DNA from 4 places in the Labrenzia sp. PO1 genome. Region 3 is predicted to be linked to each of the others. Evidence: predicted binding sites of a transcription regulator. Region 3 holds the regulator's gene; each other region holds the start of a gene.

What was found. The regulator PhoB, encoded in region 3, activates phosphate uptake and scavenging genes when phosphate is short. The targets are predictions, from matches to a motif close to TGTCATNNANCTGTCAT.
Region 1: HCG46_RS21795 (DUF1045 domain-containing protein) is a predicted target of PhoB. The motif match lies at 1,092-1,108, and genes of this name have one in related genera.
Region 2: HCG46_RS18060 (glycerophosphodiester phosphodiesterase family protein) is a predicted target of PhoB. The motif match lies at 5,260-5,276, and genes of this name have one in related genera.
Region 4: phnC (phosphonate ABC transporter ATP-binding protein) is a predicted target of PhoB. The motif match lies at 3,127-3,143, and genes of this name have one in related genera.

The regions. Positions count from the first base shown of each region.
Region 1 covers NZ_JAAXCR010000004.1:358,907-366,442, reverse strand. Annotated here, with positions in the region: gene phnK (phosphonate C-P lyase system protein PhnK) at 1-340, shown strand, start outside; gene phnL (phosphonate C-P lyase system protein PhnL) at 349-1,053, shown strand; gene HCG46_RS21795 (DUF1045 domain-containing protein) at 1,200-1,949, shown strand; gene HCG46_RS21790 (alpha-D-ribose 1-methylphosphonate 5-triphosphate diphosphatase) at 1,946-3,091, shown strand; gene phnN (phosphonate metabolism protein/1,5-bisphosphokinase (PRPP-forming) PhnN) at 3,105-3,662, shown strand; gene HCG46_RS21780 (hypothetical protein) at 3,681-4,031, opposite strand; gene HCG46_RS21775 (winged helix-turn-helix transcriptional regulator) at 4,252-4,785, opposite strand; gene HCG46_RS21770 (VOC family protein) at 4,832-5,203, shown strand; gene HCG46_RS21765 (group 1 truncated hemoglobin) at 5,467-5,835, shown strand; gene HCG46_RS21760 (adenylate/guanylate cyclase domain-containing protein) at 5,832-6,884, shown strand; gene HCG46_RS21755 (AsmA family protein) at 7,003-7,536, opposite strand, start outside.
Region 2 covers NZ_JAAXCR010000003.1:684,330-691,865, forward strand. Annotated here, with positions in the region: gene HCG46_RS18045 (EAL domain-containing protein) at 1-1,499, opposite strand, end outside; gene HCG46_RS18050 (FecR family protein) at 1,576-2,613, opposite strand; gene HCG46_RS28690 (hypothetical protein) at 2,944-3,366, shown strand; partial or broken gene HCG46_RS28695 (hypothetical protein) at 3,568-4,074, opposite strand; gene HCG46_RS18060 (glycerophosphodiester phosphodiesterase family protein) at 4,440-5,159, opposite strand; gene HCG46_RS18065 (YceI family protein) at 5,584-6,168, shown strand; gene HCG46_RS18070 (cytochrome b) at 6,221-6,805, shown strand; gene HCG46_RS18075 (YceI family protein) at 6,829-7,386, shown strand.
Region 3 covers NZ_JAAXCR010000002.1:438,487-446,022, reverse strand. Annotated here, with positions in the region: gene HCG46_RS09960 (substrate-binding domain-containing protein) at 1-3, shown strand, start outside; gene pstC (phosphate ABC transporter permease subunit PstC) at 69-1,538, shown strand; gene pstA (phosphate ABC transporter permease PstA) at 1,538-2,890, shown strand; gene pstB (phosphate ABC transporter ATP-binding protein PstB) at 2,938-3,699, shown strand; gene phoU (phosphate signaling complex protein PhoU) at 3,731-4,426, shown strand; gene phoB (phosphate regulon transcriptional regulator PhoB) at 4,507-5,208, shown strand; gene HCG46_RS09930 (GcrA family cell cycle regulator) at 5,535-6,071, opposite strand; gene HCG46_RS09925 (aspartate aminotransferase family protein) at 6,513-7,536, shown strand, end outside.
Region 4 covers NZ_JAAXCR010000001.1:48,584-56,119, forward strand. Annotated here, with positions in the region: gene HCG46_RS00245 (class I SAM-dependent methyltransferase) at 1-397, opposite strand, end outside; gene phnE (phosphonate ABC transporter, permease protein PhnE) at 394-1,227, opposite strand; gene phnC (phosphonate ABC transporter ATP-binding protein) at 1,220-1,972, opposite strand; gene HCG46_RS00260 (PhnD/SsuA/transferrin family substrate-binding protein) at 2,035-2,907, opposite strand; gene phnC (phosphonate ABC transporter ATP-binding protein) at 3,206-4,027, shown strand; gene phnD (phosphonate ABC transporter substrate-binding protein) at 4,117-5,028, shown strand; gene phnE (phosphonate ABC transporter, permease protein PhnE) at 5,197-6,111, shown strand; gene phnE (phosphonate ABC transporter, permease protein PhnE) at 6,114-6,971, shown strand; gene HCG46_RS00285 (alpha-D-ribose 1-methylphosphonate 5-triphosphate diphosphatase) at 7,460-7,536, opposite strand, start outside.

The DNA.
Region 1 (7,536 bases), on a different contig from region 3:
TGACGATCCGCGCTCGTTCTCCGGCGGCATGCGCCAGCGCCTGCAGATCGCCCGCAACCTCGTCACGAGACCAAGGCTGGTCTTCATGGACGAGCCGACAGGCGGTCTGGACGTTTCCGTGCAGGCACGTCTTCTCGACCTCTTGCGCCGACTGGTCGCCGATCTCGGACTTTCCGTGGTCATCGTCACCCACGACCTTGCGGTCGCCCGGCTGCTGTCGCACCGGATCATGGTGATGCGCCACGGCAACGTCATCGAAAGCGGCCTGACGGACCAGGTTCTCGACGATCCGCGCGAGCCCTATACCCAGCTGCTTGTTTCTTCCATTCTCCAGGTATGAGGACCGAAATGCCCGTACGCCTCTATCTCAACAACGTCGGCAAGTCCTTCACCATGCACCTGCAGGGCGGAACCGTCATTCCCGTGGTCGAGAAGGTCGAATTCTCGGTGAATTCCGGCGAATGTGTCGTCCTTGGCGGCCCCTCCGGTGCCGGCAAGAGTTCGATCCTCAAGATGATCTACGGCAACTACCGCTGTGACGAGGGTCAGATCCTGGTGACGGTTGGCGATGAAATCGTCAACATTGCCGGGGCCGAGCCGCGCAAGGTCCTGCGCCTGCGTGAAGACACGATCGGCTATGTCAGCCAGTTCCTGCGCACCATCCCGCGTGTTTCGGCCGAAGACGTCGTCGCCGAGCCGCTTATCGCCCAGGGCACCAGCGAGGAGGAGGGCGTCGACAAGGCCCGCTTCCTGCTGTCGCGGCTGAATGTGCCCGAGCGCCTGTGGACTCTGCCACCCGCCACGTTCTCCGGCGGCGAGCAGCAGCGCGTGAACATCGCAAGGGGGTTCATTGCCCATTATCCGATCCTGCTGCTGGACGAGCCAACCGCCTCTCTCGACGCTGCCAACCGGGCCGTGGTCGTCCGTCTGGTGGAAGAAAAGAAAATCCAGGGCGTTGCCATGGTGGGCATTCTTCACGACCAGGACGTCCGGGAGCAGATCGCCGACCGCATCATCGACGTGACCGGTTTCAGCGCGGAGGCAGCCGCCTGAGCCACGAGATGAGGAAAGGCTTGCAGACGGGCGGAAACTGTCACAGAAAAGTCACCGCCCGCCTTTAGGTCACTCCCTCAGAAAGTTGAAGGATGTGGCCCTGCCACATCCCGGCCAAACCACATTTCAAAATCGCGATTTTCTTCATGCGCTACGCCCTCTATTTCGCCGCCGATGCCGACGACCGCCTGATGCAGCTCGGAAATTCCTGGCTCGGGCGCGATCCCTTTTCCGGCACGGCACTACCGCAGCCGGAGCTGCCCGGCATGACATCGGCACGCTTCCAGGAGTTGACGACCGACCCCCGGCGCTATGGATTTCACGGGACGTTGAAAGCCCCGTTTTCTCTCCCAGCCGATCAGACCGAGGCAGCACTGCTGGACGCCTGCGCAGCCTTTGCGGCAGAAATCGCCCCTTATGAGATAGAAGCGCTCGGCGTGAACAGGCTCGGCCGCTTTCTGGCGCTGACCCCTGAGGCAGAAGAGCCGGCCCTGCGCGCCTTCGCCGGCCTGTGCGTGCGTCGCTTCGAGCCGTTCCGCGCACCACTGTCCGAGGCGGATCTCGAGCGCCGCCGCAAGAGCGGACTGTCGGAAAGGCATGACACCTATCTCGTCAGGTGGGGCTATCCCTATATCTTCGATGAATTCCGCTTCCACCTGACCCTTTCCAACAAACTGGAAGACAACAGCGACATGGAGCGGATGGCAAATGCCGCCCAGGACCACTTTGCGGATGTCATCGGCAAGAAGCGGCTGTGCCGCCACGTTGCGCTCTACACCGAAGCCGAACGCGGCGCGCCTTTCCAGGTCCATACCGTCTTTCAGCTGACCGGCAGCGTCGCTCCCGCCGACGCGCTCAGCCAGGCCGAGCGTCTTTCCCAAGAGGAATCTGCATGAGCAAGCATCCCAAAGTCTTCAAGAATGCCAGTCTGGTTCTCGCAGGCGAAGTGTTCGACGGTTCCCTAACGGTCGATGATGCCGGTCTGATTTCCGGCATCGGGTCACCGACCGAGGTCGACGGGCATGATTGCGAAGGCGACTACCTGCTGCCAGGCCTGGTCGAACTGCATACCGACCACCTGGAAACCCACTATGCGCCACGTCCCAAGGTACGCTGGAGCCCGGTTTCCGCCGTGCAGGCCCACGACGCCCAGATCGCATGTTCCGGCATCACCACCGTGTTCGATGCGCTGCGCGTCGGCATGGATGAAGACGCGGACCTTGGTTATTCGGATATGCGCGCGCTTGCGGATGCCATTGAAACCGGCCAGCGGGAAAACCGCCTGCGCGCAGACCATTTCATCCACCTGCGCTGCGAAGTGTCTGCACCCGACGTGCTCAGCGCCTTCAAGGTGTTCGAGGACGACGACAGCATCCGCCTGATCTCGCTGATGGACCACACCCCCGGCCAGCGCCAGTTCGTGTCGATGGATGCCTACAAGATCTACTATCAGGGCAAGAAGGGCTTCACCGACGCCCAGATGGACGACTTCATCCGCAAGCGCCAGGCGCGCGCCAGCAGTCTTGCCCCTGAAAACCGCAAGCATCTCTCGGCCATCGCCCAATCGCGCGGCATCGCCATCGCCAGCCACGACGACGCCACCACCGCCCATGTGGAAGAGGCGATTTCACTGCAGACGAAAATCGCCGAGTTTCCAACCACACTGGAAGCCGCCAAGGCTTCGCACGAAGCCGGTATGGCTGTTCTGATGGGGGCGCCGAACGTCGTGCGCGGTGGATCCCATTCCGGCAATATCTCGGCGAAGGCGCTTGCCGAAGCGGGCGTTCTGGATGTGCTCTCCTCGGACTATGTGCCGATTTCGCTGCTGCAGGCTGCGTTCCAGCTGGCTGCGGAGGTCGAGGCGATTGCCCTGCCACAGGCAGTCGCCATGGTCACGGCGACGCCCGCGAAGGCCATTGGCCTGCAAGACCGCGGCACCCTGGAACCCGGCCTCAGGGCCGATCTCATCCAAGTGAAAATGGTTGGTGACATCCCGATCGTGCGCGGTGTCTGGCGCGAGGGCAAACGGGTTGCCTGAGGCTGCGTCCGACATGACAGAAAAACTCGGCCCCGGCCGCATGGTGCTCGTGGTTGGGCCGAGCGGGGCCGGCAAGGACACATTGATGGCCGCGCTCAAGGCCCGTCTGGCGGGCCGGACGGACGTCAGCTTCGCCCGGAGAGCGATCACCCGGCAGGCCGATGTCGAGGCCGAGGATCACGACGCGCTTTCGCGCGCCGAATTCGATCAGCTGAGAGCTGCCGGAAAGGTTGCCCTGTGCTGGGAGGCCCACGGGCTCGGCTACGTCATCCCGCAAAGCTACGACCGGGCTATCGAAGCGGGCGCAACCGTGATTGCCAATGGCTCGCGCAAGGTGTTGAAGCACGCAGAGGACAAGTACCGAAACGCCAGCGTTCTGCTGATCACCGCGCCGGTCGAAGTCCTTGCCGAACGCCTCGCCGCACGTGGCCGCGAAAGCAGACAGGAAATAGAGGAACGGTTGCGCCGTGCCGACCTTGAACCGGAAAACGTCGCCAATCTGATCCGCATTGAAAACACCGGCACGGTGGAGGATGCGGTCGACAGGATGGTCGCCGCACTCGGCCTTTGACCTCAACCGTACCCGTCTCTAATCCGCAAACGCGCTCTGAACGGCCTGACTGAAAATCAGGGCCCTGGCATCCAGTGCGTCCTGATGATCACCGTCGAACGCGTGAACCATGGTGCGGAACTGTTTTGCTTCTTCGCCCAGTTCGGGCTCCCCGACCGCCCGGCGGAGATGGATCAGGGCGTGTTCGTGCCTGACCACAAGGTCTGCCAGATGGAGGGCGGAACCGATCATGTAGGCCCGATACTGCAGGCGTTTGACATGATCGAGCCTGTGAACATCCGGTTCCTGCAAAAGCTGCCAGAATCCGATGACATTCCTGCAAGCGGTGCGCATCAGGCGACCGCATTTCTCTTCGTCTGACCGGGACATGCTTGCCTCGCAAGATTCGCCTCGACCACTCAAGCGTAGCGCTACACCCGGAAACTGCAATGAACCAGAAGAGTCATGATGCGTCATTACACGCCCAGATTCATTGATTTAGAAATTATTGTTCTTGGACAAAGACTTGTTCGGTGGACTTCGGCCGGGAAAACTTCATTTCGAGGCCAGACAATACAACCACAGGGTAGAACTTTGGTTCACATCCGGGTCAACGGGCGCCCGCAGCGATCGCCTGATTGATTTTCAAACCCGCATTCACGGCGTGATAGATCGGGAAAGGTGTGCGCTGTGACAGGTCGATGTCCCGCCTCAGCCACTCCTGCTCTTCCAGAACACCAAGGGACTTCGACAGGGCCCGGTCCGTCACCGGTCCGAGGCCTGCCTTGATCGCCGAAAACCGGCTTGGCGCCCCGGTTACTGCCAGGATAGGCACCGTCCAGCTGCGTCGCAGTACCGAAAAGGCATCCTCGTTCGGAACGATCTCCTCGATCCGGCTCGCCATGGCAGCAACAACCTTGCCTTTGTCCGTCAGCCGAAACTCGGGCCGCAGGGGATGGCCATGGCCGGGGTTTCGCTCGAGCAGCCCAAGCTGGAACAGATGTTCAAGGCTTGCTGCAAAAGAACTGCGACTCGCCCCTGTCGCCGCGATCAACGGGGCTTGCCGACCGGAAACACCTGCATGCAACTGAGCCAGAATTTTCAGCGACCAGGCTTTGGATGTGAGGTTGACAAGAAGCTGCATATTCATATTTTATAGCTACTATACTTTTGATACATAGGAAAGTCTCATGCCTCTCGTTTCTCTGGATAATACGATCACTCTCGCCCTCTCCGTTCGCGACAGGCATGCAAGTGCCGACTGGTATGCGGAAAAACTCGGATTCGAGTTGCTCTATCATATGGACGACGCTGGCTGGAGCGAGCTGGCAACCCGAACCGAAGGCGTGACCCTGGGACTGGGCGAACAATCCGAACCCACGCCCGGAAACACGGTTCCCGTCTTCGGCGTGGCCGATATCGCAGGTGCCCGCAGTGCGCTGGAAGAGGCCGGTGTCAAATTCGACGGAGCGACGGAGACCATCGAAGGCATGGTCAGCACCGCAACCTTCTACGATCCCGATGGCAACGCGCTCATGCTTGCTCAGGACCTGTCCAAATAGGCGGCTCACAAGGAACAGCCCCCCGAAGAACATCGGCACATCCGGCCGGGCGACCGACCGGATGCTGTCTGCAGCGGGTTTTCGCAAACATCCAAGGCACGAAATTACGATCTGACAGGCAACCGGCGACAGAAATACGTCGTGCTTCCCAGAGGAAGCTGACGAATGACGCAAAGGAATAGTCGACACAAAATCTTTGCATTGCCAGAATAGTCGACTACTCTCTTATTCTTGATCTCATTCTGAAAATCGAGTTCTGCGGCATGCCTGCGACATTGTTTGAAAAGTACGGCGGCTTCGGGTCGGTGAGCCGCATCGTAATGACCTTTTACGACAAGGTTCTCGATTCCGACGAGATCGGTGACTTTTTCGACGACGTCGACATGACCCGCCTGATCGATCATCAGACCAAGTTTATCTCCTATCTGTTGGGCGGGCCGGTCAGCTATTCGGAAGAGCGGCTGAGACGAACCCATGCCACCCTTGACCTGAAAAACGAGGACTTTGACGAAGTTGCACGTCTCCTGCGCGAGACGCTGGTGGAACACAAGTTCGACCCTGCAGACATCAAGTCCGTGATGTCGGCAATCGAAGCGCGACGTTCCGCCATTCTTTCGACCGGTGCGACATGAGCATCACCGCCATCAACCAGCAGCTCTTGCGCGCGATCGGGGTTGGCATTGCCGTCGTCAACAGCAAGGACCTCCAGTTCCTGTTCCAGAACGCTCCGTTTTCCGATTGGTTCGGCAAGCCGGAAGCCGTCACCACGCTTGCCGATCTGCTGCCGGATATCGACATCGAACAGCTTCGTGAAGCAATCAAGGAGCAGGGACGCTTTTCCGGAGAAGTCTCCGTCAAGCTGAAGCGCCGGACCCTGGTCATCGCCTTGACCGTTTCGCCAGCTGAAGAGCAGGACTTCCTCGTCGTTGAGTGCCAGAACATCACGCGGATCCGCGAACTGGAGTCGATGATCGACAGTTACTCCTCCATGGTAGAGCGGAATACGCGCGAACTGGAACGCGAGAAGGAACGTGTCGAGCGTTTGCTGCTCAACCTGATGCCGCGTTCGGTCTACGAGGAGTTCAAGACCTTCGGTGTCGTCACGCCGCAGCTTTACGAGAGCGTTTCCGTGGTCATGCTCGACTTCGTGGACTTCACGAAATTCTCCGCAGAGCACGACCCGACGGTGACGCTTGGAGAACTGAACGACATCTTTACCGCATTCGACCGTATCGCCGAGCAATTCGGCTGTGAGCGCATCAAGACCATCGGCGATGCCTATCTTGCCGTTTCAGGCATGCCCGAGCCCTCGCCGGATCACATGCGCGCTGTTGCCAACTGCGCCGTGCGCTTCATTCGTTACCTGGAGCGTCGGAACCAGAGCCATCAACACAAGTGGCGGGCGCGTGTCGGACTGGGTACGGGATCGGCAGTCGGTTCCGTCGTCGGAATCCAGAAGTACGTTTATGACGTCTTCGGCTCGGCAGTGAACCTTGCCGCACGACTGCAGGAATTCGCCAATCCCATGTGCGTCGTTGCGCCGGATGCCATGAAGGAATTCCTGGTGGACGAATTTCACCTGGAAGACCTTGGCAAACGCGAGATCCGCAGCTTTGGAGAAATGCGGCTGATGCGGGTCAGCCCTGGTGTCGAACTGGCCCATCGGGCGCGGCAGTTCTGACCGGACAACAAGTCCGCTGCCAGGCCACTCGCACACCCGAACGAAACCCGCCCGCTCAGTCCCACGGCAAAAGCAAAGGTGCGGCCCCCAAACGCAGCACCTTTGCGCCAATGTGTCGTCAGTTCTTGTTTTTCTTCTTGTTCCCGAAAACGTTGCCCAAAAGGCCGGAAGGCAGGCCGAAGCCTTCTTCTACCGCTTTCAGAACTTCCTCGTCATCGACCTCGCCGTCCAGAACCTTCTGAACGTCGATCTGGGTCTTGCCGCCGGTCGCCTGGTTGATGACCTTGTTGGCCTGGTCAACCAGCTCCTGGGATGGTTCCTTCTTTCCCTGAAGAATGGAGATCAGCTCACCGCCGGTCTGCTGCAGTTGCTTGTAGGCTGCCTCCGGGTTTTCCAGAATACCCTTGATGTCCGGATAGATCCGCGGATCGTTCCACGGACCTTCGATCACGATGGGCACACCTAGGCCGGCCAGCTTCTTGTCTTCGCCCTTCCGCCGAGGCTGCGGGGCCTGACCTTCCAGCGTCGGCACGATCTTCGGCTCCACACGCCAGGAAAGTCGCTGCGCCGGCATGTCCGTCGTGCCCTTGCCGGTCATGCGAACCAGCGGCCCGATCAGGGACAGATCGTCGGTCTTGGCAATGCCGTTCTG
Region 2 (7,536 bases), on a different contig from region 3:
TAAGCAAGGCGTTCCGCGGATTCCTTTTCTTCCGTCACATCCCGACATGTCAGACAGGCGACCGCTTCGGTTTCCATATCGCGCAGTTTCTTCGATTTCGCGATCGTGCGTTCAGAGCGCGTGACAACATATTCGATAAACCGGCGTCTTCCGTCGTCCAGGCGCATGTCCAGGATCTTGGCCACCGGCTGACGGTTTCCAGGGTCGGCAAGCACTGACAAAGCTTCTTCAACCAGCTCCAGCGGCAGTACATTCCTGGCAGGCTTACCAACAAGAGCATCGCTTTGGAACAATGATCGGGCCATTTGGCTTGCAGCGGAGACACGACCGTCATTCTGAACGACAACGATTGCATCAAAGCTGTCGTCGAAGACAAGTCCGAGCATACGCTCGCTGTTGCGGCGTCTGACGTTGGCGATGTGTGAGAGGAATTTGTGAAAGCCCAGTTCCCGCAAGATGATGCTTGCGGCTGCCAAAAGCAGAATGAGATGCGAACTTGCGGTCGGCACAAGAACGGGAGCCGACTTCTGGATGGCAATGGCACCAATTTCAAACATGATCGCACAGAGTGCCAGAATGCTGATCTTGAGGGACCAGCCTTCGATTTTCGTCAGAAGCAGAGCGAAGAAAACAAGGAGTGCCCACAGGACCGCAATCCCCTCACCCCTGACTTCCATGGCCCTGTTCTGCAACAGCGTTTCGGCGCCGAGAGCCTGGATTACACTTCCCGGCAAGACATCGTAGACGGGAACAGGAAACAGGTCACGAAGCTCCTGCGCACTTGCTCCGACGATCACCTTCTTGTCCAGAAACAGACCTGGGGCCGCTGACTTGTTCAGGACATCAACGAGCGATACCCGCTCCATCTGTTCCAGTGAGATACTGTAATCAATGCCAAAACCTCCGGCTGCGTCTCCGGTGTACTCGCCCAGGAGAGCCGCGGCAGAGATCTCTGAATTCCCATTGATCTCGAAACCATACAGATTTCGCCAGATGCGGCTGTCGGTTTCCATCGGAACCATGACGACGACCGGCCAGGAAACATTCAGGAACTGTTCGATCGGCTGGTTGACGACTTGCCCGGCATCCTGTTCAGCCGAAGCAGCTTGCCGAAACACGGCAAGGCTGACGTTACCGGCGCGCTCGATTGCGGCTGCAAACAGCGTGTCATCTTCAGGATTGGAAGCTGAGCTGAAATCGATGTCGAATACGATGTCGCGGGCGCCCGCTTCCGCCAGATGATCTGTCAGGTCGGCATAAAGACGGCGCGGCAATGGCCATACACCGAGTTCATTCAGGCTTCTGGCATCGATATCCACGACCACGATGTCGCCGGAGACCGGTCTTTCGATCGTGTGGAAACGAAACTCCCATAGAAACCGGTCGAACGCCGTGGTCAGGGCAACCGTGCGCAGAACAGCCACAGCGGCGATCACGCCGACCACGATCAAGACCGCACTCGCTATCCGTTTCCGCTGTTCAGAGCTTCCGATCAGCACACCCACCGCCCACTTTCTCAGTCCGCACTTCAGGTGTCAGAGGCAAAGCCTTGCACCTGCGGCATCCTGATTACCGTCAATTCTTGTTTTTTCCGTTTCCGTTTCCGGAATTGCCTTTGCCGTTCCCGCCGGCATTGTTGTTGCCGCTCCCGGAATTGCCATTTCCATTGCCACCGGAATTCCCGTTGCCGTTACCACCGGAATTGCCGTTACCGTTTCCGCCTGCGTTGTTGTTACCGCTTCCGGAATTGCCATTTCCGTTGCCGCCGGAATTCCCGTTGCCGTTTCCGCCAGAATTCCCGTTGCCATTACCACCGGAATTTCCGTTGCCATTGCCGCCGGAATTGCCGTTACCGTTGCCACCGGAATTTCCGTTGCCATTGCCGCCGGAATTGTTGTTGCCTTTGCCGGCATTCCCGTTCGAGTTCGCCGATTTCGCTTCTGCTGCATTTGATGGCACGTTTTTCACGGCCGGCGTTTCGAATGCAGGCGCGCGCTTGGCTCCAGATTTTACGGTCGGTTTGGTGCGACCGCTTACAGACAGGCCAACCCGGTTCGACGGTGCACTGGCTGCAGCCTGACCGGCTGTCAGGTCCACCCTGTCGCCGGAGGCGAAATCTTCCACAGCGACGACGCCACGTTCGACGGAAACGCGTGCCTGCTTGCCCTGCACATTGACCTCAAATCGCGTACCTTTGACCACAGCGGCAAAGAACGGGGTTTCGACGGTGAAATGCGGCTGCTGCCGTTTTTCTACATCGACCTCGATCGTTCCCTTTCTCTGCAACAGTGTGGTCTTTGTTCCATTGCTGCGGAATGATGACATGGCAAAGGTGGTGTTTGGCCCAACGGCAATGGTTTCGCCGCCTCTGCCTATGAGAGCGCGGGCACCTGCCCTGGTTCCGATGGTGTAGCCTTTTTCAAACACCATGCCATTTTTGACACGGAATGCTTCCACGCCAGGCGCAACGAAATAAACGATGCCGGACACACGTTTGACGACCCAGTCCGAAGCATTCGCAGCAGCAGGAAACAGGACCAGAGCTGCAAGCAAGAGGACCCGCAGAAGTGATCCTGCTTTCCGCTCAACTGAATACATAGCGTCTTTTTTCATCTTGCTCTTCAACACGTTACGACTGAATGTCAATGCCGTGCGCAGAACCCACGGACAGGTTTATTGAGCTCTACACATCCTGTGTAGCATTTCAGCGTTTAACCCAACGTGAAGACAGGCGGAAAATATTGCCTATGCTCGTCACTAGTTGCGATAAACGACTACTTCAAAACAGAAAGGAGCTAGGTAATCTTCCGTAACATACGGAGTTACCCAGCCCGACCTCCACGACTTGCGTCCGGCAATACGGATTGCTTGTCGTCATATTCCTGGAACGCCTTCAGCAGCAGCGAGACTTAACATCCCGGGCGATGCCTTTTCGCAGACGGAGTGGCGTTACCGACCCTTGCCATTTCCGTTGCCACCGGAATTGCCGTTGCCATTGCCACCGGAATTGCCGTTGCCGTTGCCACCGGAATTGCCGTTGCCGTTGCCACCGGAATTGCCGTTGCCGTTGCCGCCGGAATTGCCATTGCCGTTGCCGCCGGAATTGCCATTCCCGTTGCTGCCGGAGTTGCCATTGCCGTTGCCGCCGGAATTGCCATTGCCGTTGCTGCCGGAGTTGCCATTGCCGTTGCCACCGGAATTGCCATTGCCGTTGCCACCGGAATTTCCGTTGCCATTGCCACCGGAGTTGCCATTGCCGTTGTTCCCCGAGCGGGAATTTCCAGCATTGCCCCGGTTGCCGCCATTGGCAGCTCTTGCTTCAGCTTTGGTAGCTGGCACGTTTTTCACTACACGCGTTTCGAATGAAGGGGCCCGTTTGGGGCCAGAACGCACTTCAGGCTTGTTCTTCCCACTGACGGATAGACCGACGCGGCGCGAAGGGTTGGTTGCGGCCGCCTGACCGGCGCCTACGTCGGCACGATCTCCGGATGCAAAGTCATGAACACCGACAACGCCCCGCCCCACATTGACCGAAGCAGTCCTGTTGCCGACCTTAACCCTGAACTGAGTTCCTTTGACAACGGCGGCAAGGAAAGGGGTTTCCACCTTGAAGTGCCGATACCACCGGCGCTTTACGTCCACATCTACCTGACCACGGTCCTGGTAGACGACCATTCGCTTGATCAGGACGCCCTTCGGCTCAAGCGTCACAACAGAATTTGGAGAAACAACGAATGTTTCTTCACCCCGATTGATGACTACACGCCCACCGCCGGTCTTGATCTTCCATCCCTTGCGCACCGTCATGCCACGCTTGACAGCAAAGGTCTCGCCGGTACGCGTTTGCACCATGACCCGGCCGCTGACGCGTTCGACCGACCAGTGCCACGGCGTGCCACCCGTCTCCACGTCTTGCGACAATGCCTGTTGAGAAAACCAGAAGGCCATAAGGGCAGCCAGCAGAAGCGACGCTGCCAACCGCATCCGGCGATCCCAGAACTGTCCAACGTCATCAGCTTTTGCTGCCATGCAACTGGCCTGACCTGAGCGATTGACGTTTATTTTGTTGGACATGGGAGCCTTCTCTTGACCCGGCTTCAGAAGCTCGGCAAGCTATTCCGCCCCCGTTAACAAGACTTGAATTATAATGGGAAACCTTTTTATTTCATTCTTTTAGTAAAAATTGTTCTATCATCTAACGTTTCCAACTTTTTCCCATATTAGATAAAATTTTAATATTAAAACTATTTAAGATTGTATTTTTGGATTACTAGAGAAAAATCACAATCATAGATACCTGCGATCCCTGATCGAAATGGCGTATGAGGCTCAAAATATTTTTTCAATCAATCCAAAACAAATCGGCCAGGAACCCGTAAGTTCCCGGCCACGCCAGTGAATGATTTCCGTCGGAGTGCAATTTGCATCACGCTGGAGCGTCAGACTGTTGCCAAAAGCTCTTTTTCCACGGACTTGAAAATTTCGACCTGGTCGATGTTCATTTGTTCGACGCCGCAGCGCACGGCTTTCTCGAAAACGGCTCGTTCAGACCCGGCGTAGAACATCTGCGTAATCAATCCGGCCTGCTTTGCCTCGTTTATGAGGTTCTCTTCCAGGTCATCTTCATGGAATTCCAGGATATGCGCACCCTGGGCAACGGCGCGCTCGACCGAACCAACGTGAGCGTAAAGAACCATGCGCCGCAGGTCCGGTACCTTCGCACGAGCTTCAGCGCGGATTGCCTGATCGAACGAAAACGTCCAGGCGTCACTCAGCATGCCGCGGACTGCCAGCATGTCGCGAATTTCCGCGGGGTCGCCTTCCTTGATCTCAACATAGGTGCCAATACGGCCCTTGCAGGTATCCAGAAACGCGTCGAGCCTTGGAACTCGCTCGCCCTTGAAGGTCTCCTTGAACCAGCTCCCTGCATCAAGAAGGTCAATTTCGTCGGAAGTCATATCCGAAATTCGGCCACTTCCATCCGTCGTCCGGTCAACGGTTGCATCGTGCATCACGTAGAGGATGCCATCCCTGGACGGCCGAACATCCAACTCGACAACCTCGGCGCCAAGCGCAATTGCTCCCTCGAGCGAGGCAATCGTGTTTTCCGGAGCCTGAAGGCTGGCTCCGCGGTGGCACACAACGACGGCTTGTTTCACGGTTAGGTCTCCTGTGTCTCCAGAGTGATATCCGGAGCTTGGATAGGGCTGGCAAACGGCCACTCTAGAGGGAAGTCGATGAAACAGGTGCCTGAAATTCTTGATGAAATGATGACACTGCAACTTCCCTCGCAATTTCATGTGCTTACCGGCCGCGACAACCCTTAATTGAATGACTGAACAATTCACTTCTGTCTCGGAACTCTATCGCGATTCTCACCCAATACCGCAGGGTCGACTTTCTATCCCCCCTGACGCTTGAAAATCTTTCCAAAGCCACACAGTTAACGGTGAAGAAATCAACTGAATTATTGTTCAGCATTTACGAACAGTCAGTCAAATTGCACCGCACAATTTTCTTCCTATGTTCCAGTCTGCAGCGTTCATGAGCGAACGCTTCTGGTAACATCTATGAGGTTTGATCATGATCCGTCTCGCAGCTTCTGCGCTTGCCCTTTCCCTCGTCGCAGGCACCGCCCTTGCCGAACCTGTGGCCTACGACTTCGACAAGTCCCACGCCAACCTGGCTTTCTCCTATAACCACCTTGGCTACTCCACGACCGAAGGCCGTTTCGGCGAATGGGAAGGCACGCTGCTGATCGACAAGGACACGCCTGCCAATTCCTCCATCGAATTCACGATCGACGTCGGCAGCCTCGACACGTTCTGGGCAGAGCGCAACGCGCACTTCCTGAGCGCGGACTTCTTTGACGCTGAAAAATTCCCGAAGGCGACCTTCAAGAGCACCAAGGTCGAAAAGACCGGCGACAACCAGCTGGAAGTGACCGGTGACCTGACCATCAAGGACATCACCAAGCCGGTGACCCTGACCGTTGATGTCACTGCACTTGGTGAGCACCCGATGGCAAAGAAGGAAGCTGCCGGTTTTGCCGTTTCCACAGTTCTGAAGCGTTCCGACTATGGAATGGACATGTATGTTCCCTATGTAGGTGACGACATTACCGTGACCTTCCATTCCGAAGCGCTCAAGTCCGACGCGACCAACTAAGTGAACACCCTCGGAGGCCGGACAGACCGGCCTCCGTTTTCCAGGAGCCGCCATGCTGCGCAACACTTCAACCGGGTATGGAAGAATCGCCATCGCGTTCCATTGGACGATGGCAGTCTTGATCATCGGCATGCTTGGCCTCGGCCTCTACATGCACCAGCTTCCCCCGACTGAACAGGCAACCTTTGAACTCTATCAGTTGCACAAGTCGATCGGCTTTGTGGTGCTGACGCTTGCCGTGCTCCGTCTTGTCTGGCGCCTTCTCAACCCTTCGCCGAAACTGCCTGACAACATGCACCCGCTGGAAAAGGCCGGGGCGCATCTGGGACATGTCGGCCTGTACGCGCTTCTGTTTGCACTGCCACTGACCGGCTGGTTCATGGTGTCGGCCTCGCCGTGGGGCATTCCGACCATCCTGTTCAACACCTGGCCAGTGCCGCATCTGCCGGTTCCAGGTGTGCTTGGTTCGCAGGAACAGGCGGAAACCTTCTTCAAGCTGCTGCATGAATACGGCGCCTATCTGCTGATTGCGCTGATTGCCGTCCATGTCGCAGCTGCGCTGAAACACCACTTCATCGCCCGCGACGCCACGTTGAAACGCATGATTTCAACCGCACCCGCCAAGGCCGATAGCTGACAACACGAACTGGAAATCCGCAGATGACATTGAAGCATTTTACATATGCCGTTGCAGTCCTGTCGGCGACGACCTTCACCGCACCGGCGTTTGCCGACACCTGGAAAGTCGAACCGGACAAGAGCAAGCTCGGCTTTGAAGTCAAACAGGGCGGCGGCACGCTGACTGGCGTCTTCGCGTCGTGGGAAGCAGACATCGATTTTGATCCTGCGGCCCCTGAAACCGCCAAGATCAGCGCTGAAATCAAACCCATGAGCGCCACCACCGGCAACGCCCAGTTCGACGGCACCCTGCCTGGCAAGGACTGGTTCAACGCCGGGGACTTCCCGACGGCCGAATTCACGTCCGACACCGTCGAGCTTGTCGAAGGCAACAGCTACCGGGCACAGGGCACGCTCTCCATCAAGGGAATTTCCCAGCCGGTCGAGATGGATTTCACCCTGGACATCGCGGGCGACACCGCCACAGCTAAGGGGACGGCCATCGTCAACAGGCTCGACTATCAGCTTGGCAGCGGCGTCGGCACCGATACGGTCGGAGATATCGTCACCGTTACCCTGGATCTTACGGCGATCCGCTGACATCGCGTTCGGCAAACAAGACTTCCGGCTCCGACCATTTGATCAGGCTGCGGCACTTGGCGTCCGCAGCCTTTTTGCCGTATGAGAACAGCACTCAACGTTCCAGCGCTTCCCGATGTGACGGGAAGCAGCCAGATCAGGAAAGCCTCC
Region 3 (7,536 bases):
TAAGCACATCTTTCCGGAAGGGCGGCTTCGGCCGCCCTTTCTTTCTTCTTTGCCGGTTGGGTCGCCCTATGTCACTTCCATATATTCTTATTGCGCTGCTGGTTCTGGCTGTCGCCGGATACATAGTCGGCCGCGGAAAAGCCTTAAGTTCTGCCGGAGGGGATGTGCGTGAGCTCCATTCCCTGCCTGGTTATTACGGCTGGAACGTCGTTGTTTCGATATTGGTTCCTGCCCTCCTGCTGCTCATTGCGTGGCTGATCTTCCAGCCCATCATTCTTGACAGTCAGGTTTCCTCCAAGATTTCCGAAGAGACCATTGCCGCAAGTTCGCTCGACCTCGTCATGAGCGACGTCGTACGTGTTGCCGAGGGGCTCGACCTTGCCGTTTCCCAGGGCGCCATGTCGGCCGACATGGCGTCTTCCATCCGCACCGATCTGACCGACGTGCGCAGCCGTCTCGGCGAGATAGGTGTCGCGCTCGGTTCCGAAGTGACCGCCGAAACGTTGCGGGCCGCGCAGACATACCGCAGCATCTCGGGTACAGGCCTGTTGTTGCGGACAATCGGCGTTCTGGCGGTCGGCCTGATCGGTTTCGCTGTCGGTGTTCTGCGCACCAACAAGGATTTCCGTGCCCGCAACGTCGTGGAAACGGTCGTCCGCTATATCCTGATTGCAGCAGCCTCGATCGCCATCCTGACGACTGTCGGCATCGTGCTGTCGCTGATCTTCAACACGGTCGAGTTCTTCCGGCTCTATCCGGCTGCTGATTTCTTCTTCGGCCTGACCTGGGCGCCGAGCTTCGGCGGTGGATCGGAGCTGGGGATCGTGCCGCTGATCTGGGCGACCATGTATATCTCCCTGATTGCACTTGCCGTTGCCGTACCGATCGGTCTGTTCGCTGCCATCTACCTGTCTGAGTATGCAACGCCGCACGTACGCGCCGTCGCCAAGCCGCTGCTCGAGATCCTGGCCGGTATTCCAACCATCGTTTACGGTCTCTTCGCGCTGCTGACAGTCGGGCCGCTTCTGATGAACGTCTTCGGCTCCGGCGGTGCGCTTGGCGTAAGCTGGATGTCCGGTGCTTCCTCGGTGTTCACCGCGGGCGCTGTCATGGGCATCATGCTGATCCCTTTCGTCAGCTCGCTCTCCGACGACATCATCAACGCTGTGCCGCAGGCCATGCGTGACGGTTCGCTCGGACTTGGTGCCACCCATTCGGAAACCGTGAAGCAGGTCATTCTGCCGGCGGCCCTGCCGGGGATCGTCGGGGCCATCCTGCTGGCGGCCTCTCGCGCCATCGGTGAAACCATGATCGTTGTTCTGGGGGCCGGCGCAGCTGCCCGTCTCAGCATGAACCCGCTTGAAGCGATGACCACCGTGACCGCGAAGATCGTCAGCCAGCTCACCGGCGACGCCGACTTTGCCTCCCCGGAAGCCCTTGTCGCCTTCGCGCTCGGCATGACCCTGTTCGTCGTGACCCTGGGGCTCAACATCGTCGCGCTCTACATCGTGCGCAAATATCGGGAGCAGTACGACTAATGACCGACACGACCCTTACGCCACCGTCGGGCAAGACCAGTGCTCCGACCCCGCACAAGACCACGTCGATCCTCGAACTCGATCCGCTGACCAGAAAGCGCAACGCCGCTGAAGCGCGCTTCAAGCTCTACGGCATCATTGCCATCGGCATCGGCCTGTTCTTCCTCGTTGCGCTGTTGTGGGCAATCCTGTCCAACGGCCTTGGCGCCTTCAGCCAGACCTTCCTGAAGGTGGATGTCCCGCTCAATCAGGAGCAGATTGCCGAAGCGGAAAAGTCGGTGGTCAAGACCTCCAAGTACCGGGCCATTATCGACGACGCCTTTGCCAAGGAACTTGCCGGCCTCAATATCACCACCGACATGTCGGCAAAGGACCTGCAGAAGCTGTTCTCCTCAGGGGCTGCCGCAACGGTTCGTGACTATGCACTTGCCAACCCGGACAAGATCGGCACGACGGTAACCTTCGAGCTGATCGCCTCATCCCGTGTCGACGGCTACCTGAAGGGCCGCGTCAAGCGCGAGGATCTTGCCGAAGACAAGAACCTGGATGCCGCACACCTGGATCTGGCGGACCAGATGCAGTCCGCCGGCATTCTGGAGAAGCGCTTCAACTGGGCCTTCATCACCGGGACCGATGCTTCCGACAGCCGTCCGGAGCAGGCCGGCATCGGGGCGTCCATGATCGGGTCGCTGTTCATGATGCTGGTGGTGCTGTTCCTGTCGCTGCCGATCGGCGTGGCCGCTTCCATCTACCTGGAAGAGTTCGCTCCGCAGAACAAGTTCACCGATCTGATCGAGGTGAATATCTCCAACCTGGCCGCCGTTCCGTCCATCGTGTTCGGTATTCTCGGTCTGGCGGTGTTCATCCAGTTCATGCATCTGCCGCAATCCGCACCACTGGTGGGTGGTCTGGTACTGACGTTGATGACACTGCCCACGATCATCATATCCACCCGCGCCTCCTTGAAGGCCGTTCCGCCGAGCATCCGCGATGCGGCCCTTGGCATTGGCGCCTCCAAGATGCAGTCGATCTTCCACCATGTCCTGCCGCTGGCAATGCCTGGCATTCTAACCGGCACGATCATCGGTCTGGCACAGGCGCTTGGGGAAACCGCTCCGCTGCTGCTGATCGGGATGGTCGGTTTCATCGCCTCCAATTTCCCGGACGGTGTGGCTGCCGGTTTCTTCTCTCCGAACTCGGCCATGCCGGCCCAGATCTACGAGTGGGCGAAACGCGCCGACCCGGCTTTCTATGAACGCGCTTGGGGCGGGATCATCGTGCTGCTGGTCTTCCTCATGACCATGAACATTATCGCTATCATCCTGCGCCGCAGGTTTGAACGCCGCTGGTAAGGATTGCTCCGATGAACGAGATGCCGAATTTTGAACAGGCGAAAACCATGACCGACAGCAAAATTTCCGCGAACAAGGTGCAGGTCTATTATGGCGATACCCACGCCATCAAGGACGTGGACATCGAGATTCAGCCGCGGTCCGTGACTGCCTTCATCGGTCCGTCCGGGTGTGGCAAGTCGACGTTCCTGCGGACGATCAACCGCATGAACGACACCATCGACATCTGCCGTGTGGAAGGGTCGATCAAGATCGACGGTGAGGACATCTACGATCCCAAGGTCGATCCCGTACAGCTGCGCGCCAAGGTCGGCATGGTTTTCCAGAAGCCGAACCCGTTTCCCAAATCGATCTACGACAACATTGCGTACGGTCCGCGGATCCATGGTCTGGCCCGCAACAAGTCCGAGCTTGATGAAATCGTTGCCTCCAGCCTGCAGAAGGCCGGGCTTTGGGAAGAAGTCAAGAACCGTCTGGACGAGCCGGGCACCGGCATGTCGGGCGGTCAGCAACAGCGTCTGTGCATTGCCCGTGCGATTGCCGTCAGCCCGGAAGTGATCCTGATGGACGAACCGTGCTCGGCGCTTGACCCCATCGCGACCGCGAAGGTGGAAGAGCTGATCGACGAACTGCGGGAAAACTTCACCATCGTGATCGTGACCCACTCGATGCAGCAGGCTGCCCGTGTGTCTCAGCGTACCGCGTTCTTCCATCTGGGTGTTCTGGTGGAGGAAGGTCTGACGGAGGACATCTTTACCAATCCGAAGGACAAGCGTACGCAGGACTATATTACGGGCCGCTTCGGCTAAGCATTTTTTAGGTTTCTGAAGGGGACACAGGATGTCTGAACATACAGTCTCGGCTTACGATGACGAACTGACGGCCATGGCCGGCAAGGTTGCCGAAATGGGTGGTATTGCCGAAAAGGCTTTCGCCGATGCGGTGTCCGCGCTGGTGTCGCAGGATCTGGAGCTTGCCAAGGCGACGATCAAGGGCGATGTCCGTCTGGACAGCCTTTACAACGAACTTGAAGTGAAGCTGATCGAGCTGATCGTCCGTCGTCAGCCGATGGGGCAGGACCTGCGTGAAATCACCGCCGCAACGCGCATTGCCAATGACCTGGAGCGTGTTGGCGATCTTGCCAAGAACGTTGCCAAGCGCGTCATCGCCATCGACAGCGACTTGCAGTCCAAGAAGCTCGCGATCGGTGTGGAGCACATGACGGAACTCGCTCTTTCGCAGCTCAAGCAGGTGCTGGATGCCTACGCCCGCAAGGATGCGGAAGCCGCCCGCCGGGTTCAGGAAGCCGACGCCGAAGTCGACGCGATCTACACGTCGATCTTTCGCGAACTCTTGACCTACATGATGGAAGACCCGCGGGTCATTACCCAGTGCGTCCATCTCTTGTTCTGCGCAAAGAACATCGAGCGCATCGGCGATCACGCGACGAATATCGCCGAGAACGTCTACTACATGGTCACTGGCGAGCGTTTGCCGGAAGACCGGGCAAAGGTCGACGAAACAGGCGCGGTCTGACCCGCCGGTAATCGTCGGATTTGCAGAAGATCTTAACGGCCGGCGCTTCGGCGCCGGTTGCGGTAATTGGAGCGAGATGTATGCCGAAGGTGCTCATCGTTGAAGACGAAGAACCGCTCAGCCTTCTATTGAGATACAATTTGGAAGCGGAAGGGTACTCGGTCGAGTCCTGTGTCCGGGGTGACGAGGCGGAAATCCGCCTGCGGGAAAGCCTGCCGGATCTGTTGCTGCTCGACTGGATGCTGCCGGGCCTGTCCGGAATTGAACTGTGCCGCCGCCTGCGGGCGCGCGAGGACACCGAGCGCCTGCCGGTCATCATGCTGACGGCACGCGGTGAGGAAGCAGAGCGCATCCGCGGCCTGTCGACCGGTGCCGACGACTACGTGGTCAAGCCCTTCTCGGTACCGGAATTGATGGCCCGCGTGCGCGCCATCCTGCGCCGGGCAAGCCCGGAAGTGGTGTCCAGCATGTTGCGGTCCGGCGATATCGAACTGGATCGTGAAACGCACCGCGTTCGCCGCAACACCAAGGAAATACACCTGGGGCCGACGGAATTCCGCCTGCTGGAATTCCTGATGACATCGCCTGGCCGTGTCTTCTCCCGCGAACAACTGCTGGATGGGGTCTGGGGTCACGATGTCTACGTGGACGAACGCACTGTCGATGTTCACGTCGGTCGCTTGCGCAAGGCTCTGAACAAGGGCAAGGCAAAGGATCCTATCCGTACCGTCCGTGGTGCCGGATACGCCTTCAATGACCAGTTCACCTCTGCCACTGCCTGAGGGCAACTTGCAGAATGGAATTAAGGAGCCCGCTTTCTAGCGGGCTTTTTGTTTCTCAGCGGTTATGTGCCTTTCGCGGAGCAAGGTTCTCTTCTGCGACAACCCCATCAGTTGTGTCGGTGTCGGGGCTGATCCTGCGGTCCCTGTCGTGGCGGAGTGGTCAAACAAGGTTTGTTTTGATGGAACGGAAACGGCATGGAGCGGTGCCAAGAACAAGCCGTGGGAGGTCACTGGTCGGGGTCGGGCATCTGGTCAATGGAAGGCCCAAACAAAAAAAAGCCCGCCAGATGGCGGGCTTTCTCATGAATTGGTTAGGTGCGAGGCTATCAGCCTGCCTGAGCCATCGTCTTGCGATCGCGGCGGCGGTCGGCGACCGGCTGATACGCGATCTTGCAGTGATGAGCGCAGTAGGGGACGCCGGCATCGGACTGGCGGCCGCAGAAGTAGAAGTCGTCGGTCGCCGGGTCGCCAATCGGCCATTTGCAGGTCCGCTCGGTCAGCGTCAGGATGGTAGCCCGCTGCGAGATCGGAACGAGCTCTGCAATCGGCTCTACGCGCGGCTTGGCAGCCACCACTGGTGCAGGCGAGATGTCTGCTTTCAGGGCCGTTGCGCCGATCGACTGCGGATGTGACGTCGTCGGTTTCTTCGGCGCTGCACCCGTTGCAGGAGCTGCGGTGCGCGGCCGGCGCGGCTTGGCGCTTGAAGAGGTGGACTTGGCGCGGCCGGACAGGCCAAGGCGGTGCACCTTGCCGATCACGGCGTTACGGGTAACACCACCCAGTTCGCCTGCGATCTGGCTTGCGCTCAAGCCGTCGCCCCAAAGCTTTTTGAGAAGCTCAACTCGTTCGTTTGTCCAACTCATTGCCGCACCCTTTAGTTTGACCGTCCTGCGGCCATTAACCCCGTGTTAAGCATGCGCAAGCACGCTTAATGCTGGCAGATCTAGTGCCTCTTGGTGATTTGCCTCACGAGATCTCGTGTCTGATTGCTGAGAGGTTACAATAACGTTAATTTGTCAGGCAACCACTCGACCCAAACCAGTTGGGGATGAAACGACTTTTCCCCAATTATGGCGAGGTCATTGAGAATTTTATGAAATCCGCCCTCCGCGGCACATGAAATGTCTTGTGCGCCATTTCCATTGACAGTGCATGGTACCGGCAGTGTATAAGAAAGCCGCTGCGTGCCGCCTCATCGGGGCGGCACGTTGCGTTTTGGCCCTTCGGCATCTTTTCAAGGTGACGGCCCGGCGTCGGGGCGACGCAGGGGACAGCAGGGGCGTTTAAAGGAGACAAACGAGGTTATGTCCGCGACTGCACTATTCGGAAATTACGCAAGATCGAACCTGTCTTTCGATCATGGGGAAGGCGTCTGGCTGGTTACCACCGATGGCCGACGATTCCTCGATTGCGGTTCCGGCATCGCGGTCAACGCACTCGGTCATGCCCATCCGCATCTGGTCAAGGCATTGCAGGATCAGGCAGCCAAGCTGTGGCATACCTCCAACCTGCACCAGATCCCGGATGGCGAACGGCTGGCGCAGCGCCTGTGCGCGGAAACCTTTGCCGACAAGGTGCTGTTCGTGAATTCCGGTGCGGAAGCGATGGAAGCTGCCATCAAATGCGCGCGCCGTTATCATTATGACAACGGCAACCCCGAGCGGTTCCACATCGTGACCTTCGAAGGCGCTTTCCATGGCCGGACCATCGCGACCATCGCGGCTGGCGGCCAGGCGAAATATCTTGAAGGCTTTGGCCCGAAGGCTCCCGGTTTCGACCAGGTGCCGGCAGGAGATCTTGATGCGCTGAAAGATGCCATCGGTCCGCAAACGGCCGCGATCGCGATCGAGCCCGTGCAGGGCGAGGGCGGTATCCGCGAAATTCCGGCCGATTTCCTGCGTGCGCTGCGCAAGATCTGTGATGACAACGGCATTCTGCTGATCTTCGACGAGATCCAGACCGGTGTCGGACGGACCGGCAAGCTGTTCGCTCACCAGTGGACGGGCGTGGAACCGGACCTGATGGCAATCGCCAAGGGTATCGGTGGCGGGTTCCCGATGGGCGCATGTCTTGCAACGGCAGAAACCGCTGCGGCGCTGTCCCCCGGGACACACGGCACCACCTTTGGCGGCAATCCGCTGGCCATGGCAGTCGGCAATGCCGTTCTGGACGTCGTTCTGGAAGACGGGTTCCTGGAAGGTGTCCGTCAGAAGGGGCTCAGCTTCAAGCAGAAGCTGGCCGGACTGGTGGACGGCCATCCGGACGTTCTGGCCGAAGTGCGCGGCAACGGCCTGATGCTCGGTCTGAAATGCGTGGTGCCGGTAGCAG
Region 4 (7,536 bases), on a different contig from region 3:
TACGGACGATCGACGGATCACCGTGATAGATCACGTTGAAGGACAGAACATAGTCGAAACTGTCGTCCTCAAAGGGCAGCGACGTCATCGGCGCCAGATGCGTCGCGATGTGCATGCTTTCCAGTGCCGCGCTCTTTTTCAGCTCACCCAGCCCGGCTTCGGAAAGATCCATCGCGTGGGTCTCGAACCCGGCGCGGGCAAAGGAAAGCGCATGTCGGCCAACCCCGCAGCCCAGATCCAGGGCCTTCACCGGCCCCTGCTTCTGAAGTCTTTCGATCAGACCGGCAACGTCCGCCTCCGGACGCAGCCAATCCGCGCGGCCTTCTTCTGTCTGCCAGCGCTTGTCCCACGCGAGATGGGCGGTATCGGTTTTTTCCAGAGTGTGTGTGTCGCTCATTGAGACGATCCTTCCAGTATTCGGCTGCGGGCGATTGTGCCAAGCCGCTCAACACAAAGAACCAGCACGAAGATCATCAGGATGATGGTCATCGCGAGCTGGTAGTCGAAAAAGTCCATGGCCACCTTGAGTTCGATGCCGATACCCCCTGCCCCGACAAGACCAAGCACGACTGAGGACCGTGTCGCCTTTTCAAGCGCGAACAGCGAGGTGGTGATAAAGGAGGGCATCGCGGCAGGTACCACTGCAGAGAAGATCGTGTCGAAACGCCCTGCACCGGCCGCTGTCAGCGCCTCGGTTGGTCCTTTCTCCACATCCTCCATGGCTTCAGCGAAGAAGCGTCCGCAAAAACCGATGGTGTCGACGGCGATCGCAAGCGTGCCCGCGAATGGGCCAAGTCCGACCGAAATGACAAAGACCAATGCCCAAACCAGATCCGGCACTGTCCTGAAGAGGGCGACCAGCAAGCGGGCACAGGTATAGACAGCCCGGGACAACATCGACGGCCGCGTCAGGCCTTTCGCGGCCAGTATCGCCAACGGCAGGCTGAGGACGATGCCGATAAGTGTGCCCGCGAGCGCCATCTGAAACGTTTCCAGCAACGCCTTTGACAGTTGCGGCAACCTTTCCAGCGAAGGCGGCCAGGCCCTCGACAGGAAGTCGACCAGCGCCGGACCGCCAGAAACCAGCGCGGAAAACGACCAGCCTGCCCCCTGAAACGACCAGACTACGAAGGCCAGCAGCGCGACATAGACGACAAAATGAAATGCACCCGGGCGTTCGAACCGATCCGGCATGCGGGAGCGTTTCAATGTCAGGAGATCAGCCATAATGCTTCCCCAGATCCGCAACACTCAGGTTGCTGCTCTTCTCGTCCAGAACGACTTCCCCCTGCCGGATTGCAAGGACCCGATCGGAGTAGGCGAGCGCCTGCTGCACGTTGTGCGAGGTGAACAGGAGCGTGATCCCCTCCTCCCGGGTGAGTTGGCGGAAGAGGTCCATCACTTCCTGGCCGGCAACCGGATCAAGGCTGGCAACGGGTTCGTCCGCGACGATCATTCTGGGCTGCTGCATCAAGGCTCTGGCGATCGCAACCCGCTGGGACTGACCGCCCGAGAGCTGGTCTGCCCGTTTCAGTGCATGGTCCGCGAGCCCTACCCTTTCGAGGCAAGACATTGCCCGGTCTCGCAATGCCGTTTTGGCCAGAAACTGCGACCAGCCGCGCATGCCACCGGTGCGGCCAAGGTTGCCATGGATTACGTTGGTCAATGCCGAAACACGAGGCACCAGGTTGTGCTTTTGAAAGACAAAACCGACCTCGGTGCGAACCCGCCTGAGCTGGCGCTGTCGCGCAGTCGATATGTCTTCACCGAACAACACAATCGAACCGGCTTCCGGCTCGATCAGGCGCAGCGCACAGCGCAATGCGGTCGATTTTCCGGCGCCGTTTGAACCGATCAAGGCAACCGCTTCCTCACGGCCCACGGCAAAGGAAACTTCGCGCAGCACACTCCGGTCCTTGCCGAAAGTCTTGCAAAGGCCTTCGACCTTCAGGTCACACGGCGTCTCCGTCACGGGCTGTCGGGCTGGTACCGCCGGCGCAATTGCGCCGGCGGACTGGAGCAGAGGCTGCGCCATTATTCGCCGATGAACTTGTCGTATTGCGGGAAACCGGCGGTGGTGTACATGGACCGCACCAGGTCATAGGCACCATCTTCGATCGCCACCAGATCCATGCCCGAATACTTGTCGTTTTCCTCGTGCTGCAGGATCGCGGCGATGATCGATTTCTTGTTGTCGAGGATCGCCTGACGCAGGCTCTGCGCTGTCGCGGGATCGACATGGGCTCCGGCCATGATCATGTCGTTCGGCAGATCGCCGGAACGGGCGATTACCCGGAAAAAGCCGTTCGGGACGCTGTCATCCTTGTTGCGGGTGCCAATCCACGAATTGTGATTGATCCCGATGGCGGCAACATCACCCTTCTTCAAGGCTTCATGCGCAATGTTGCGCGAAGTATGCAGCTTCTCGATGTCCTTGACCGGATCGACGCCATAATCGGCCATCAGCTGCATCGGGCACAGCATGTTCGAGGTGGAACCGATATCACCGAAGGCCACCTTCTTGCCCTTGAGATCGGCCGGCCGCGTCAAACCGCTGTCGGCTCGTACGACGACGGCACAGAAGTAGTCCGGGCGGCCAAGACCGATAAGCGGACGGGCTTCGGTCAGTTTGTTGATCACTATGTACTCGGCAGGACCGGTTACGACAAAGTCGACGCGTTTGGCGCGCAAGGCTTCAGCCGCCGCGGTCCTGCTGGTAACCGGGAAAAACTCGAAGGTGTGGTCTGTTGCATTTTCAAGGGCGTTCTTGAACGGCCCCCATTCAACCTGCAGCCGCTCCAGGCCCTCAACATCGGTAACGGCCAGTTTGAACGTGTCGGCCAGGGAAGAAGACAGGGAAACGGCAAGAACGGCAGCCGCGAGTGCGGCGGATTTCAAAAAGCGCATGACAGGAACTCCTCAGACAGCCGAAACAAAGCCGGCAAGGCAACAGGAGCGTAACGACAAGCGCACCGCGGAACGTGACTGTATTATGTAAATTTTACGAAATTTACATCAGAGAAAGATGGATCTACGAAGCAGAAAATTTCTTTAACTTCGAACTTCCAGACAAATCTTGATCTTATTTGTTTTCCGGCAAATTTTCTCGATGCCTCTGTCGTAAAACTTCATAAAAGTATAATCGTATAGACATCTGTTCTCGGCACATGTCTGCTAGTTCGCTCTCCGTTTTTCGGAGGGCCCGATGCTGGTCATTGAGCAATTATCTAAAGTCTTTGGAGACCTGACCGCGGTGGACAGGGTCTCCCTCGCCATTCCCAAGGGTCAGATGGTCGGCGTGATCGGCCGGTCCGGTGCCGGCAAGTCCACGTTCCTGCGCATGATCAACCGGCTGGCCGACCCCAGCCGGGGGACGATCCTCAACGAGGGACAGAACATCACGGCCCTGAAGGGTCGCGATCTGCGGCTTTGGCGCGCGTCCTGCGCCATGATCTTTCAGCAGTTCAATCTCGTCGAGCGCATGGATGTGCTGACCAATGTCATGGTTGGCCGCATCGCCCACACTGGGTTCCTGCGCTCCATGACACGATCCTTCACTGACGAAGACCGCGCCCGCGCCATCGAAGCCCTGGACCGGCTGGACCTTGTGCCCCAGGGGCTGCAACGCGCGGGAACCCTTTCCGGCGGGCAGCAGCAGCGCGTCGCCATCGCCAAGGCGCTGGTGCAGAACCCGCGCATCATGCTGGCCGACGAACCGATTGCTTCACTTGATCCGGCCAACGCCAGCCGTGTGATGGACGCCTTGCGCGAAATCAACCGGACGGACGGTCTCACGGTGCTGGTCAATCTGCACACGCTCGACACCGCCCGTGCCTACTGCGATCGGATCATCGCAATGAAGGACGGGCGGGTTCAGTTCGACGGCACGCCGGACACCCTGACCAGTGAAAGGGTTCGGCAAATCTACGGATCCGACGATCTTTCCGGTGACATCAACGAAGCAGTCACCTCCACCTCCCTTTCGACAACCACTTCCCGGCCACCGATGAAGGCTGTCGGGGCCTGACCTTCGCGAAGCGGATCATCCGCTCTCGCTCTTGAAGCGGCCTTTGCCGCGCAAATCGCCGGATCTGCCGGCACCAAAGGAGACTTGAGATGAAGGCCATTTTTGCAGCAGCCGTTTCCGCTGCCGTTCTTGCAGCCTCCCCGGCCCTGGCGGACAGCTGGAAGGACCAGTACAAGACAGTCAAGTTCGGCATCCTTTCCGGTGAAAACGAAAAGGACCGGATTGCCCGTTACACGCCTTTCGAAAGGTACCTGGAGAACGAACTCGGCGTCGATGTCGAAATCTTCACCGCTGGATCCTATGACGGCGTGATCCAGGCCATGGCGGCCGACCAGATCGAATTCGCCTTCTTCGGTTCGTCTTCCTATGCCGCTGCCTACACCGAAACCAACGGCGGTGTCGTTCCGCTTGTCTCCCGCCTGCAGAAGGACGGTTCCACCGGTTATTTCTCGGTCGTCGCCGTGCGTTGCGACAGCGGCTACAAGACCCTTGACGACCTGAAGGGCAAGACACTGGCTTTTGCCGATCCGGACAGCACGTCTGGTTATGCCGTGCCTTACTTCAACCTCAGCAAACAGGGCTACGAGCCGAAAACCTATTTCGGTGCCATTCCCTTCTCCGGGGCCCATGAAACCGGTGTGCTTGGTGTCTACAACAAGCAGTATGACGCTGCCGCTACCTACATCACCAACGAGGAAGACGGCATTCCGCAGCGCATGGTCACCAAGGGCATGATCGAGAAAGACGCGATCTGCACCATCTGGAAATCACCGGAAATCACTTCCGGTCCGCTGGCTGCCCGCAGCAACCTGCCTAAGGGCCTGATCGATGCCATGCGCACCGCGGTCATGGAAATCCCGGAAAAGGATACGCTGGCATTCATCGAAATGACCGGCGGCGAAGACAGCACCCAGGAAGCGTGGATCGAGGTTGATCACGACCGTTACCAGTGGATCGTCGAAATGCGCGACTGGCTGAAGAAACAGCGCCGCGGCGGCTGACTTTTCAGAGCGAGGGAGGAAACCGGCTGATCCGGGTTTCTCCCGACGACCCGACCATCGTCATCCCGGGCGGCACTTCGCGTCTCCCGGGATGACGCCTGGAAAAACTTGTGGCGCAGAAAGCTGCGGCGTCAGCGCCTCCTGCCCAAAATTATTGGAACTAGAGGCATGACAGCGCTCTCCCCTGCCATTGACCGGTTCGAAATCGATTATGCTGCCACTCGCCGGTCAGCCCTACGGGTAAACCTCGTCTCGACTGCGGTCTTCGCACTCTGCTTCTTCGCAACGGCGTGGTTAGGCGGTTTCTTCGACATGACCGACGTCACCCTGCCCGATGGCGACCGTGTGTCCATGTGGAAGATCTGGGCAGGATTGCCGCGGCTTGGAGAGTATCTCTACAAGACCTTGCCAGAGCTTCACCGCGAGACACTCGGGGCGGATCTTGCCGGTTGGTTCTGGCGCTGGAAGGTCTGGCTCTGGCTGCTCCTGGAAACGATCCTGATTGCCTATATGGCAACATTGCTTGGCATCATCGGTGCGTTTCTCCTCAGTTTCCCGGCGTCACGGAACCTCTCCCCCAACAGACTGGTCCTGAATGTTACCCGCCGGTTCCTGGAAATCATCCGGACGGTTCCGGATCTCGTCTGGGCCCTCATTTTCGTTTTCTGTTTTGGCGTCGGCCCGCTGGCCGGTGTTCTCGCCATCGGTCTTCATGCCACCGGCGCTCTCGGCAAGCTCTATTCCGAAGCCAACGAAAATGCCGACATGCGCCCGCTCGAAGGCATCAAGGCGTCGGGCGGCACCTGGTTCGACCAGATCCGCTACGGCATCGTGCCCCAGGTTGTCCCGAACATTATCAGCTACACGCTGCTGCGGTTCGAGATCAACGTTCGGTCCTCCTCCATCATCGGCTTCGTCGGCGCAGGTGGCCTGGGCCAGGAGATCCGCGTGGCAATGTCCTTGCAGGAATACACCGATCTTTCGGCCTTGTTCCTGATCGTCTTCCTCACCGTGATCGTCATCGACATGCTGAGCGAAAAGGTGCGTCATCGCATCATCGGCCTGACCGGAAAAGGCATCTGATCATGACCGCACAACGTCCAGATATCGCCCGCGCCAGAACGCTCGTTCCAGGCGCCTTTTCAACGCCGCGCCGGACGCGCCTGATCCGCCTCGCCGGCTGGTCGGCTTTCCTTCTTTTGACCGGCTGGTGCCTGTGGGATTTCGGCTTTGCGCCGGAAAAACTTCTTCACGGGGCGACCCGCTTTGGTGATGTGCTCGCCTTCATGTTTCCACCCCACATCTGGACAAGCTGGGCGGAATGGCAGGAAGTTCTGAAAGGTCTCGGGGAAACTGTCGCCATGGCATTCATGGGCACGCTTCTGGGAGCCCTGGTTGCGTTTCCACTGGCATTCCTGGGCGCCAAGAACATCCTGCCACTGTCCTGGCTCCGGCTTGGTGTCAGGCGCGGTTTCGACGCTCTGCGGGCGATCGAACAGCTGATCCTCGCACTCGTCTTCATCCGCGCCTTCGGCCTCGGGCCGCTGGCCGGCATTCTGGCCATTGCGGTTTCGGAAATCGGCACGTTTTCGAAGCTCTTTTCGGAAGCCATCGAGAACACCAGCCAAAAGCCGGTCGAAGGCGTGCGCGCTTCTGGCGGCGGCAGCCTGCAGACGATCCGCTTTGCGGTTCTGCCGCAGGCCCTGCCGGTGATCCTGTCGATCATCCTCTACAATTTTGAATCCAACACCCGCACCGGCACCATTCTGGGCATTGTCGGCGCCGGAGGCATCGGCTTCCTCCTCGCCGACCGCATCCACGCCTACCGCTGGCCGGAAGCCTGGACGATCATTTTCCTGATCATCTTCATGGTCTACCTGATCGACGGCTTCTCCGGTTTCCTGCGGCGGCGGATCATCGGGCTGGAACCGGGGCGAAAGTAATTTTCACCTGGGGGAAAAGCAGCGTTTTTCTCCTCCCGCCGAGTTTCCTTTTTCCGCTGCATGCCTCCCAATCAGCAAGACCTCGGAAAATCCTGATCAGCGCCTCATACTCACCTCGGAAACGGCATGGATGCCATGGTCAAGCCATGGCATGACGGAGGAGGAGTTTTTGTCGAATTACCACTCCGTCATTGCAGGGCTTGCCCCTGCAATGAAGGCGGGAATTTTGTCAGAACAAAACACTCCAACCTACCGTCAAGCCCATGCCTATGCGCAGCATCCGGTCTGCGGCCTCATTTCGCGATCTATGTCGACAGGAAAGTCAACATATCCGAATCCGCATTAGCTGATCAGAAAACAGACCATGGATGAGGGCACTCGACACCCCACCCCGTCCATCATGCCATGGCTTGATCATGGCATCCAGGCCGTGACCTCACCACACGATCAGTCCCCCAAAAGGCAACGCACATCGAACAGTCGAATGATCAGAGCACCCGCTGTCCGTTCCGCCAGGCCTGCTTGATGAAGGGATGTCCGTTGAGGACGCCGACGTGAAGCAGGT